Rhodopseudomonas palustris: one gene and its partner. The protein of the gene in region 1 interacts with the protein of each later gene in a pairwise test. Links are inferred from orthologs where the notes say so. Each region holds a gene or a part of one and is shown on either strand. Other genes may lie near its edges.

Region 1 (5,197 bases):
CGACGGGGTGTTCTGGCGGATCATGGAGATCGGCATCGACTGGATGATCGTGGTGTCGCTGTGGGTCGCGGCGCTGCCGGGCGCCATCGGCAGGATCGCGGCGTTCGGGAGCGGGCCATTGCTACTCGCGTCGCTCGGCGTCGTTCTGCTCGGCCTGCTACGCACGCCGCTGCGCTATGCCGGGCTGGCGCTGCTGGGGCTTTCGACCGGCTGGGCGCTGCTGACGCCGCAGCCCGAGATTCTGATCGCCGGTGACGGACGGCAGGTCGCGTTGCGCGGGCCCGATGGAAGGCTGCGGCTGATGCAGAGCGGTGGCGACCAGTTCAGGATCAGGCAATGGCTCGCGGCCGATGCGGATTCGCGTGCGGCAGACGCACCGTCGTTGCGTGACGGCGTGTCGTGCGACGCCGACGGCTGCGTCGCGGCGCTGGCGGATGGCGGGTTGGTGGCGCTGTCGTTCCGGGCCGATGGTGTCGCTGATGACTGCGCGCGGGCGACGCTGGTGATCGCGCTGGCACAGCCGCCGCCGGATTGCGCCGCGCGTCTGATCAGCGCCGAACTGCTGAAAAGCAGCGGCGCGCTGGCGTTGCGACGAAACGAGGGCGCGGACGGTGGCTTCGTGACCGTCGCGGTGCGGCCGAAAGGGCTCGACCGGCCGTGGTCACCGGCGCCCGCCGACGTGCCACAAGAATCCCCGGGCAGCGCTCCGACGCAGCGGACACCGCCACGTCCCGCACCGGTCGACGCCACGCCGGCGGCGCCGGATCAGCACGACGAGGACTGAGCCCGCGCCTCGTTCGTGCGAGGCGTGCCGCTCAGTACTTGCGATACAGCCCGATCAGCTTGCCCTGAATCCGCACCCGGTTCGGCGGCAGGATGCGGACCTCGTAGGCGGAATTGGCGGGCTCCAGCGCGATCGATGCGCCGCGGCGGCGGAAGCGCTTCAGCGTCGCTTCCTCCTCGTCGATCAGCGCCACCACGATGTCGCCGGTATCGGCGCTCTCGTTGCGCTGGATCAGCGCCATGTCGCCGTCGAGGATGCCGGCATCCATCATCGAATCGCCGCGCACTTCCAGCGCGTAATGCTCGCCGGAGCCGAGCATGTCCGGCGGCACGCTGATGGTGTGGCTGCGGGTCTGCAGCGCCTCGATCGGCGTGCCGGCGGCGATCCGGCCCATCACCGGCACCGCGACGTTGCGATCCGAATCGTCGTCGTCGCGTTGCGGGCTCGGCGGGCGGACCCGGCCGAGATTGCCCTCGATCACGCTCGGGGTGAAGCCGCGGCGGCCGCCGCCGCTGTTGCCGCCGAGATCGGGCAGCTTGATCACCTCGATGGCGCGGGCGCGGTTGGGCAGGCGGCGGATGAAGCCGCGCTCCTCCAGCGCCGTGATCAGGCGGTGAATGCCCGATTTGGAGCGCAAGTCGAGCGCGTCCTTCATCTCGTCGAACGAGGGGGGAACGCCGGCTTCCTTCAGCCGCTCGTTGATGAATTTCAGCAACTCGAACTGTTTGCGCGTCAGCATCTCGACCATTCCCCAGATCTGGCGACGATCGCCGTGTCGTCGTGCCGTCCGTTCATTGCGCCATGAAGTTCGACAGGCGAGGCGCAATTACTCGAAACAAATCATGAACGAACACTATATGTTCAGTATGTGTTCCGCAACCTCTTAATTTCAGGTCAACAAATTTGCGGATCGCTATTCCGGAAGCTTAAGGATGAGACAGCTCGATCCCGCTGCGGCGGCCGGTGCGAAGGGCGGACGGACGATCAGCGCCTGCGCTGCGGACAGCCGCGCCAGCAGCGACGAATCCTGGCGGTCGACCGGCGTCGCCAGCCATTGTCCGTCGTCGCGCAGCGCCAGTTGGGCGCGCAGATAGTCCTCGCGCTGGTCGTTGGCGGCCAGGTCGGCGCCGAGCACGGCGGGGAGGCGCCGATGCATCGATTCGCTCCGCCCCGACAGCGCCCGGATCAGCGGCACCATGAACAGAACCGCGCAGACATAGGACGACACCGGATTGCCGGGCAGGCCGATCACCCGCATCGGGCCGAGCCGGCCGTGCATCATCGGCTTGCCCGGCCGCATCGCGATCTTCCAGAACGCGATCGTGGTGCCTTCTGCCTCCAGCGACGACTTGACCAGATCGTGGTCGCCGGCCGACGCGCCGCCGGTCGTCACCAGCACATCGACGCAGAGGTCGCGGGCGCGCGCGATCGCCGCACGGGTGGCCTCGATGGTGTCGGCGGCGATGCCGAGATCAATCACCTCGGCGCCCTCGCTGCGCGCCAGCGCCCGCAGCGCGTAGCCGTTGGAATAGACGATCTGGCCGGGGCCGAGCGCTGCGCCCGGCATCACCAGCTCGTCGCCGGTGGCGAGCATGGCGACGCGCGGCCTGCGGTGCACCGGCAGCGCTGGATGGTTCATGCCGGCGGCGAGCGCGAGGTCGCGGTCGCTGAGCCTGTGGCCCGCACGCAGCAGCACTTCGCCCTCGGTGAAATCGATCCCGGCGGGGCGGATGTGGCGGCCGTGGCGGGCGGCTTCGGTGATGGTCACCTGATCGCCGTCGCGCACGGTGTCTTCCTGGATCACCACGGTATCGGCGCCGTCGGGGATGACGCCGCCGGTGAAGATCCGCAGCGCTTGCCCTGGGCCGACGGATTGTTCCGCCGGCCGGCCGGCGGCGATCTCGCCGATCACGGTGAGCCGCGCCGGCGCGGTCGCGACATCGGCTGCGCGCACCGCATAGCCGTCCATCGCCGACATCGGCTGCGGCGGCTGGGTCCGCAATGCTGCGAGATCGCGCGCCAGCACGCGGCCATGCGCGTCGTCGAGCGCGACCATCTCCTCGGCAAGGCCCGCTGCGCAGTCGAGCACCGCGGCCAGCGCATCGGCGACCGGCATCAGCGCCATCGGCGCGCTCCGGGGCTGGCGGCGGACCGATCCGGTCCGGCAAGGCGAGGGTGGCGTGTCATGATCCGGCTTTAGGGGCGTCGCGACGCTTGCGCAAGATCCGCCAAAGGCTCCGCCGGACCCGCGTGCCGCGCGGGTCAAACGAAATCCTAATTGTCTGCAGAAGCCCCCGAGCGGTAGGACGGGAGGGTGGCGAGGTTCGGGCCGCCGGACAGGGAGTGCGCAGATGGGCGATGATTTTGCGAAATGGCTGTTGCGGATCGTCGGCGTCATCGGGCTGATCGCGTTCGGCACCACCTATGCGATCCGGCACGACTGGAGCCGGGGCTGGATGCCGTCCGCCAATCCGGAATATGCGCCGCCAGCGGCGAGCGCCCCCGAGCCGGCTGCGCCGGCTGCCCAGCCGGCCGCACCCGCGGCGCAGGCGACGTCGCCTGCGGCGCCCATCAACGCACCAGCGGCCCCGCCTGCCGCCGCAGCGGCGCCATCAGCGGCCTCCGCACCCGCCGCCGCCCGCGCTTATGTGCCGTGCCAGCCGATCGGCCGCACCGCCCGGGGCGAATTGGTGTACTCGATGGACTGCCGCACGCCGCCGCAGTAGCGCCGCGGCGGCTACGCCGGTCCTGCGGACGGCGTTGCCACGGCCTCGTCCTTCGCCTGCACCATCACCGGCAGATAGACCTGCGCGAATTCCGGCGGCAGGCGGCGCGGGCGGCCGCTCGACATTTCGATGCAGACGAGCTGCCAGCGCCCGCGCATCACGGTGGCGCGGTCGCGCAGCCGGATGAGCTGGAAGCGGCGCTCCATCAGGAGCTTGCCGTCGCTGCCATAGACCCAGGTGCCGAGCAGCAACTCATCGCCGAGATGACTCGGCAGCAGGTAGTCGTATTCGCCGCGCCGGATCGCCATCGCGCGGTCGATCCGCTGCCAGTCGGCGAGCGCGAGACCGAGCGCTTCGGAATGCGCCCAGCCGACGCTGTCGCACCAGCGCACATAGACCGAATTGTTGGTGTGGTTGAGGCCGTCGATGTCGGCCGGGCCGGGCACCATCGTCAGCGTGAACGGGTTCGGGTGGTCCCAGTCGAGGTCGGAGGCTGCGGCGGTCATGGCAATCGTCGGCACTCGTGCGCGGGCCGTCACAGCCCGAGTTGATCCAGCGCCTGCGCCACGTCCGCGGAGGAGCGTACATGGACGGCGCGGAGCCCGCGCTCGCGCGCGGCCGCGATGTTTTCGGCCAGATCGTCGAAGAACACAATGCGCTCGGGCTTCACGCCGATCGCCGCCACCACGAAGTCATAGGCCTCGGCGTTCGGCTTGCGCATCCCGATCCGCGACGACAGGAACAGCTCGCGGAACGGCGTCAGCAGTTCAGCATAGTGCTCCAGGAAATGCGCGACATGCGCGTCGTTGGTATTGGAAAGCGCATACAGCGGCAGATGCTTTGCGGCGCGCGCAAGTTGCGCCGCGATCCCCGGCATCTCGCCGATGAAGATCGCATTCCAGCCCTCGCGCAATTGATCGTCGGACAGGTCGAGCCGCAGCGCCTCGCGCACCGCGGCGAAGAATTCCGCGTCGGTGACGTGGCCGGTCTCGTAGCGATGGAAGGTGTCGTTGCGCGCCAGCATCGCCATCATCGCGGACGGGTCGCTGCCGAGTTCGACCGCCCAGGCTTTGAGCGTGCGTGCCAGATCGAAGTCGATCACGACCCGTCCAAGATCAAACAGCAGCGCCTCGGCCGCGCCAGGAGTGAGAGTGCTTGTCATCTGCGAATACCTAACGCGAAGAGAGGGAGGGACAGGGTCAGCTAAATTGCACCGAATCTGGTCGAGGAACATTGTCGACGAACGACAACCGTTTGTTCACGCGTGCTGTTTAGAACACCGGGAGACGCGCAGCGACAACGTCTTCGACACGTTCGAGATCATCGCTGCGCCGGATCTGATCACCGGCGCTCCGCCCATGCGCATCCACAGTGACTTGATTGACGACCCGTCCACAGCATCGGATCCCTGCCGATGCTGACGGGGAACGGCCGTTGCAAGAAAAAGGCCCAGGAAGAGCAGGCCGGCGCTCACGGCTGGTTCGTCACCTTCGCCGACCTGATGGGCCTGCTGGTGAGCTTTTTCGTCGTGCTGGTGTCGTTCTCGACCCAGGACGTCAAGAAGCTGCAGATCGTCGCCGGCTCGATGCGCGACGCCTTCGGCGTGCAGTACCAGGCGCGCTATTCGGGTACGGTCGAGACCGACGGCATGCCGGTTCAGGGCAGGGTCGCCAGCACCGACAACGCC
Region 2 (5,227 bases), 990 kb from region 1 along the record:
TGGTCGAGCTGGTCCTGCAGCGATCCGAGCGGATGCAGCCAGGTGACCGCGAAGCGGGACAATTGCGCGGCGACGCCCGCGCACCAGCTCTCGGCGCGATTGGCGGTGAGCAGCGCGACGCGCGTGCCGGGCTGCGCGCCGAGCGCCATGAACACTTTCTGGATGCTGCCGATCGTGTCGACGGCGCCGCGATAGCTCATGCTGCCGCTCGGCCACGCGAACGCGATGCGCGACGGATAGCGCGACAGCGCACGCAGCGTCTGCGTGCCGGCGGTGGGGAAGGCGTAGAGGGCGTCGGTCATGGGCGTTCTCCCGGATCTTTGTCATCGGCCATTGCGCGTGCCAATGTTAGGCGACGAACCTAGCACGCCGCTGCGCGGAAGATGCAAACAGAGCAGGAGGAATTGCCGTGGAATTATCCGATCGTCTCGTCCGTTTTCGAGGCCGGCTCGAACTGCCGCTGATCGCGGCGCCGATGTTTCTGGTATCCGGCGTCGATCTGGTCGCCTCCGCATGCAGCAACGGCGTGATCGGATCGTTTCCGACGGTGAATTGCCGTAGTACGGAACAACTCGAGGGCTGGATCGGGACGATCGCCCAGCGGCTCGCGGCGCATGAAGACGCAACAGGCCGTCGCGCGGCGCCATGGTGTCCGAACCTGATCGTGCACCGCTCCAATGCGCGGCTCGCCGACGACCTCGCGGTGCTGCTGATGCACAAGCCCGAAATCGTGATCGCCAGCGTTGGCTCGCCGCAGCCCGTGATCGGGCCGTTGCATGATGTCGGCGCGATGGTGCTGGCCGACGTCGCCAGCATCCGCCATGCCGAACGCGCGGCGGCGGCGGGCGCGGACGGGCTGGTGCTGCTCACCGCAGGCGCGGGCGGGCAGACCGGGTGGCTCAATCCGTTCGCTTTCGTCCGTGCCGTGCGTCAGTTCTTCGACGGCGTCATCGTGCTGGCCGGCGGAATCAGCGACGGCGTCGCGCTGCGCGCGGCGATGACGCTCGGCTGCGACCTCGGCTACATGGGCACCAAATTCATCGCGACGCAGGAGAGCGCGGCCGATCCGCGCTACAAGGCGATGCTGGTGGATTCCTCGGCCGACGACATCCTGCTGACCAAAGCCTTCACCGGCCTGCAGACCAGCATGCTGCGGCCGTCGATCGTCGCCGCCGGGCTCGATCCGGACGCGCTGCCCGAGCGCGGCGCGATCGATATCGGCAAGGACATCGACGTCGGCGCGCGCGAGAACCGGCCGCAGCGCTGGCGCGATATCTGGAGCGCGGGGCATTCGACCTCGGGCGTCGGCGGCATCGTGCCGGTCGCCGAGCTGATCGCGCAGACGGCGCAGGAATTCCGCAGTGCAGGATAAGCGTGCCCTGACGCCAGTCGACGGCAGTGCTGCGCCATGGCATATCTGTCGGACAACAAGAATAATCGGGGAGACCACGCCATGAAGAGCTTTCGCGTTTCGGGCTTCGGCCAGCCGCTCAGCGAAGAGAACCGGCCGACGCCGGAATTGACCGGCACGCAGGTGCTGCTCCGCGTCAAGGCTGCCGGCATTTGCCACAGCGATCTGCATATCTGGGAAGGCGGCTACGAACTCGGCCACGGCCGCAAGAAACTGTCGCTGGCCGATCGCGGCGTGGCGCTGCCGCTGACGATGGGGCACGAGACCGTCGGCGAGATCGTCGCGGCCGGGCCGGACGCCAAGGACGCCAAGATCGGCGACGTCGTGCTGGTGTATCCGTGGATCGGCTGCGGGGAATGCGCGGTCTGCCGCGCCGGCGACGAGAACATGTGTCTGAAGCCGAGGTTTCTCGGCGTGTATTGCGACGGCGGCTATTCCGACGAACTGATCGTGCCGCATCCGCGCTATCTGCTCAGCCTCGATGGGCTCGATCCGGTGACCGCGGCGCCGTATGCGTGTTCGGGTGTCACCACCTACAGCGCGCTGAAGAAACTCGAATTCGCGTTCGACGGCCCGATCGTGATGTTCGGCGCCGGCGGCCTCGGCCTGATGGCGCTGTCGCTGCTGAAGGCGATGGGCGGCAAGGGCGCCATCATGGTCGATATCGACGCCAAGAAGCGTGAGGCGGCGGAGCAGGCCGGCGCGATGGCGACGGTCGACGGCGCGGCGCCCGATGCGCTGGAGCAGATCGCCGCGAAGGCCGGCGCGCCGGTGCGCGGTGCGCTCGATCTGGTCGGCAATTCGCAGACCGCGCAGCTCGGCTTCGATTGCCTCACCAAGGGCGGCAAGCTGGTGATCGTCGGCCTGTTCGGCGGCGGTGCGCCGTGGGCGCTACCGTTCATCCCGATGCGGGCGATCACGATCCAGGGTTCGTATGTCGGAAATCTGCGCGAGACCCAGGAACTGCTCGATCTGGTGCGCGCCAACAAGATCGCGCCGATTCCGGTGACGCCGCTGCCGCTGCCGAAAGCCAACCAGGCACTGCTCGATCTGCAGCAGGGCAAACTGGTCGGGCGCGCGGTGCTGACGCCGTAATCAGTCCGGCGCGCGCGCCGCCAGCCGTTCGGCCTCGGCGAGGTCTTCCGGCGTGTTGGCGTTGAAGAACGGATCGAACGGATCCGCCTGCCATTCCACGATCGCGCGCGGGTAGCGCGCGGTGAAGCGGTCGACCTTGCGGATGTCGTCCGCGAGCAGCGCACGGCGCAGGTCGAGGCGCAGACCGACGGGCCACAGAGCGATCACGGAATGAGAGCGGTCGGCCGACGCCGCGACCGCGATGTCGGCCTGCTGATCGATCCGCGCCTGATGCAGCCGCGCGACCAGATCGCGCGGCAGGAACGGGCAATCGGCCGGCGCGCTCAGCATCCATCGGGCCGTCGGCCGGTGTTCGGCGATCCAGTCCAGTCCGGCGAGCACGCCGGCGAGCGGACCGCGAAAGCCATCGACCGGATCGGCGATGATCGGCAGCTCGTAGTCCGCGAAACGCGCCGGATCGCCGTTGGCGCTGAGCGCCAGCGTATCGCATTGCGGCGCGAGACGCTCGATCACGAGCGCCAGCAGACTCCGGCCGCCGATGGTGCGCAGCGCCTTGTCGCCGCCGCCCATCCGCTGCGCGAGGCCGCCGGCGAGAATGATTGCAGGTGTGGCGGGATGGTCGGCCATCGAGCGTTTCCAGCATTCAGGGCGCATCACCGTGGTACAGGCGGCGGCGCGCATTCGCAATAAGGCGAACGGCTGAACGATTGACGCAGGCGCTGCGCTTCGCCATCGTCCGCGGCCATGGCGACAATCAAACTCGATCTGACCGGGCTGAAATGCCCGATGCCGGTGTTGAAGACGCGCAAGGCGCTGACGACGCTGAAGTGCGGCGACCGGCTGGAAGTGCATTGCACCGATCCGATGTCGCTGATCGACATCCCGGTGCTGATCCAGCAGACCGGCGACCGGATCGACAGCACGACGCGCAGCGAAGCGGCGATCGTGTTCGTCATCGAGAAGGCCGATGCGGCGGATCGCGCCGAGGGCTGAACACCGCCGGGAACTAATTATCGTCCGGATCGATTGATTTCCCTGTTGCAATGGGAGGTAGGCATGGCCCGGAAATATTCGAAGAAGGCGTCGGCCAAGGTCGCGCGCGCGATGAAGAAGCGCAAGTCCGGCACGCTCAAGAGCGGCGGCTCCGGCAAGACGGTGAAGAGCCGCAAACAGGCGATCGCCATCGGCCTGTCGGAAGCGCGCGCCGAAGGCAAGAAGGTGCCGAGCAAGAAGAGCGCGAAGAAGGCGGGGGCGAAGAAGACGGCTAAGAAGTCGACGACGAAGAAGACGGCCAAGAAGACGGCCAAGAAGACGACCAAGAAGACGGCGAAGAAGACGGCCAAGAAATCGTCGGCGAAAAAGACGTCGCGCAAGTCGTCAGCGGGCCGCAAGCGCAAGGCGTCGAAGAAGAGCTGAGGTCTGTAAAGGGGCTCCGTTCACAAATGTCCTCGCATTCGTCATTCCGGGGCGCTCGCGCAAGCGAGCGAACCCGGAATCCATAAGCCCAGTGCGCTGATCAAGGCAGAGCGTCGAAACGGTTCTACCCTCCACGTATGCTAGGGGATATGGATTCCGGGTTCGCGCTGCGCGCGCCCCGGAATGACGGATGAGAGGTGAAGCAGGCGGCGGGCGCTGTAGCGATGTCCAATACCTCACGCCGGCTAGTTGTTGGCTCTCGCCTGCTTTCTCTTGTCTGCTTTCTCTGCCGCCTTCAGCCTCAGCTCGCCTTGCGCGCCCGTGCCGCCGAACGGTGGGCCTTCTTGGCGGCGCGGCCGCCGCTGCGCGCGGAGGGGGGGCGGCGCTGCGCCGGCTTGCCGCCTTTGTTGCCTTTCAGGCTTTGCTTCAGCGCGTCCATCAGACTGACGACGTTGTCGGATTTCTCTTCCGGCTCGGGGATCTTGATCGACTTGCCGGCGGCCTTGCGCTTGACCAGCGCCTTCAGCGCGGTCTCGTAATCGTCCTTGAATTTCGACGGGTCGAAATGCGCTGCCTTGGTGTCGAGGATGTGCCCGGCGAGTTCGACCATGTCCTTCGAGATCTTCGGGCTCTTGATGTCGTCGAAATAATCATCGGCGTCGCGCAGCTCGTAGGGATAGCGCAGCGTGGTGCCGAGCAGCCCCTTGCCGAGCGGCTCGATCGCGATCACGTGCTCGCGGTTGGTCAGCACGATCCGCGCCAGCGCGACGCGGCCCTTGTCCTTCATCGCGTCGCGGATCACCGCGAAGGCCTCGACCCCGGCCTTGCCTTCCGGCGCGATGTAGTACGGGTGGTCGAGATAGCGCTTGTCGATCTCTTCGGCCGGCACGAAGCTGTCGATCTCGATGGTGTGGCTGCTCTCGATCTGCACGGCTTCGAGCTCCTCCTTCTCGATCTGCACATACTTGCCTTTGCGGACTTCGTAGCCGCGGCCCTTCTGGTCTTTTTCGACGACTTCGCCGGTGTCCTCGTCGATCATCTGCTGCTTCAGCCGATTGCCGGTTTCGGTGTTGATCATGTGGAAGCGGGTCTTCTCGACGCTGGTCGAGGCTGGATACAGCGCCACCGGGCAGGTCACCAGCGACAGTTTCAGCGAGCCCTTCCAGTAGGCGCGGCGCGGGGCCATGATGCTCTCCGAAGGCGATATGATAGATACGCGGCGAGGACCGGACGGCGGCGTCCGATCGGGAACTTCAACCCTGCGGTGGGGTTTTGGTTCCGGTGCTGAGGTTGCCTGGGCGCCAT

Evidence for each region.
Region 2: the proteins of glp (region 1) and mobA interact in binary tests that used the Escherichia coli proteins (3 or more experiments, as listed by UniProt). The link is inferred for Rhodopseudomonas palustris from one-to-one orthologs.

What each region holds. Positions count from the first base shown.
Region 1 is NZ_CP140155.1:1,292,525-1,297,721, forward strand. What follows is about bases 804-3,633. They hold glp (gephyrin-like molybdotransferase Glp), read right to left. Parts: upstream 2,910-3,633; coding sequence 1,698-2,909; downstream 804-1,697. Other genes in these bases: lexA (transcriptional repressor LexA), read right to left, coding at 816-1,523; SR870_RS05695 (hypothetical protein), read left to right, coding at 3,136-3,510; SR870_RS05700 (thioesterase family protein), read right to left, coding at 3,522-3,633. Also shown: SR870_RS05680 (ComEC/Rec2 family competence protein), read left to right, coding at 1-784; more of SR870_RS05700, read right to left, coding at 3,634-4,016; SR870_RS05705 (HAD family phosphatase), read right to left, coding at 4,046-4,672; SR870_RS05710 (flagellar motor protein MotB), read left to right, coding at 4,925-5,197. UniProt on the Escherichia coli protein: Catalyzes the insertion of molybdate into adenylated molybdopterin with the concomitant release of AMP.
Region 2 is NZ_CP140155.1:2,284,260-2,289,486, reverse strand. What follows is about bases 1,321-4,180. They hold mobA (molybdenum cofactor guanylyltransferase MobA), read right to left. Parts: upstream 3,134-4,180; coding sequence 2,507-3,133; downstream 1,321-2,506. Other genes in these bases: SR870_RS10315 (DUF6496 domain-containing protein), read left to right, coding at 3,563-3,922; SR870_RS10320 (sulfurtransferase TusA family protein), read left to right, coding at 3,251-3,499; SR870_RS10330 (alcohol dehydrogenase), read left to right, coding at 1,454-2,506; SR870_RS10335 (nitronate monooxygenase), read left to right, coding at 1,321-1,372. Also shown: SR870_RS10340 (AMP-binding protein), read right to left, coding at 1-302; more of SR870_RS10335, read left to right, coding at 410-1,320; SR870_RS10310 (Ku protein), read right to left, coding at 4,224-5,108. UniProt on the Escherichia coli protein: Transfers a GMP moiety from GTP to Mo-molybdopterin (Mo-MPT) cofactor (Moco or molybdenum cofactor) to form Mo-molybdopterin guanine dinucleotide (Mo-MGD) cofactor.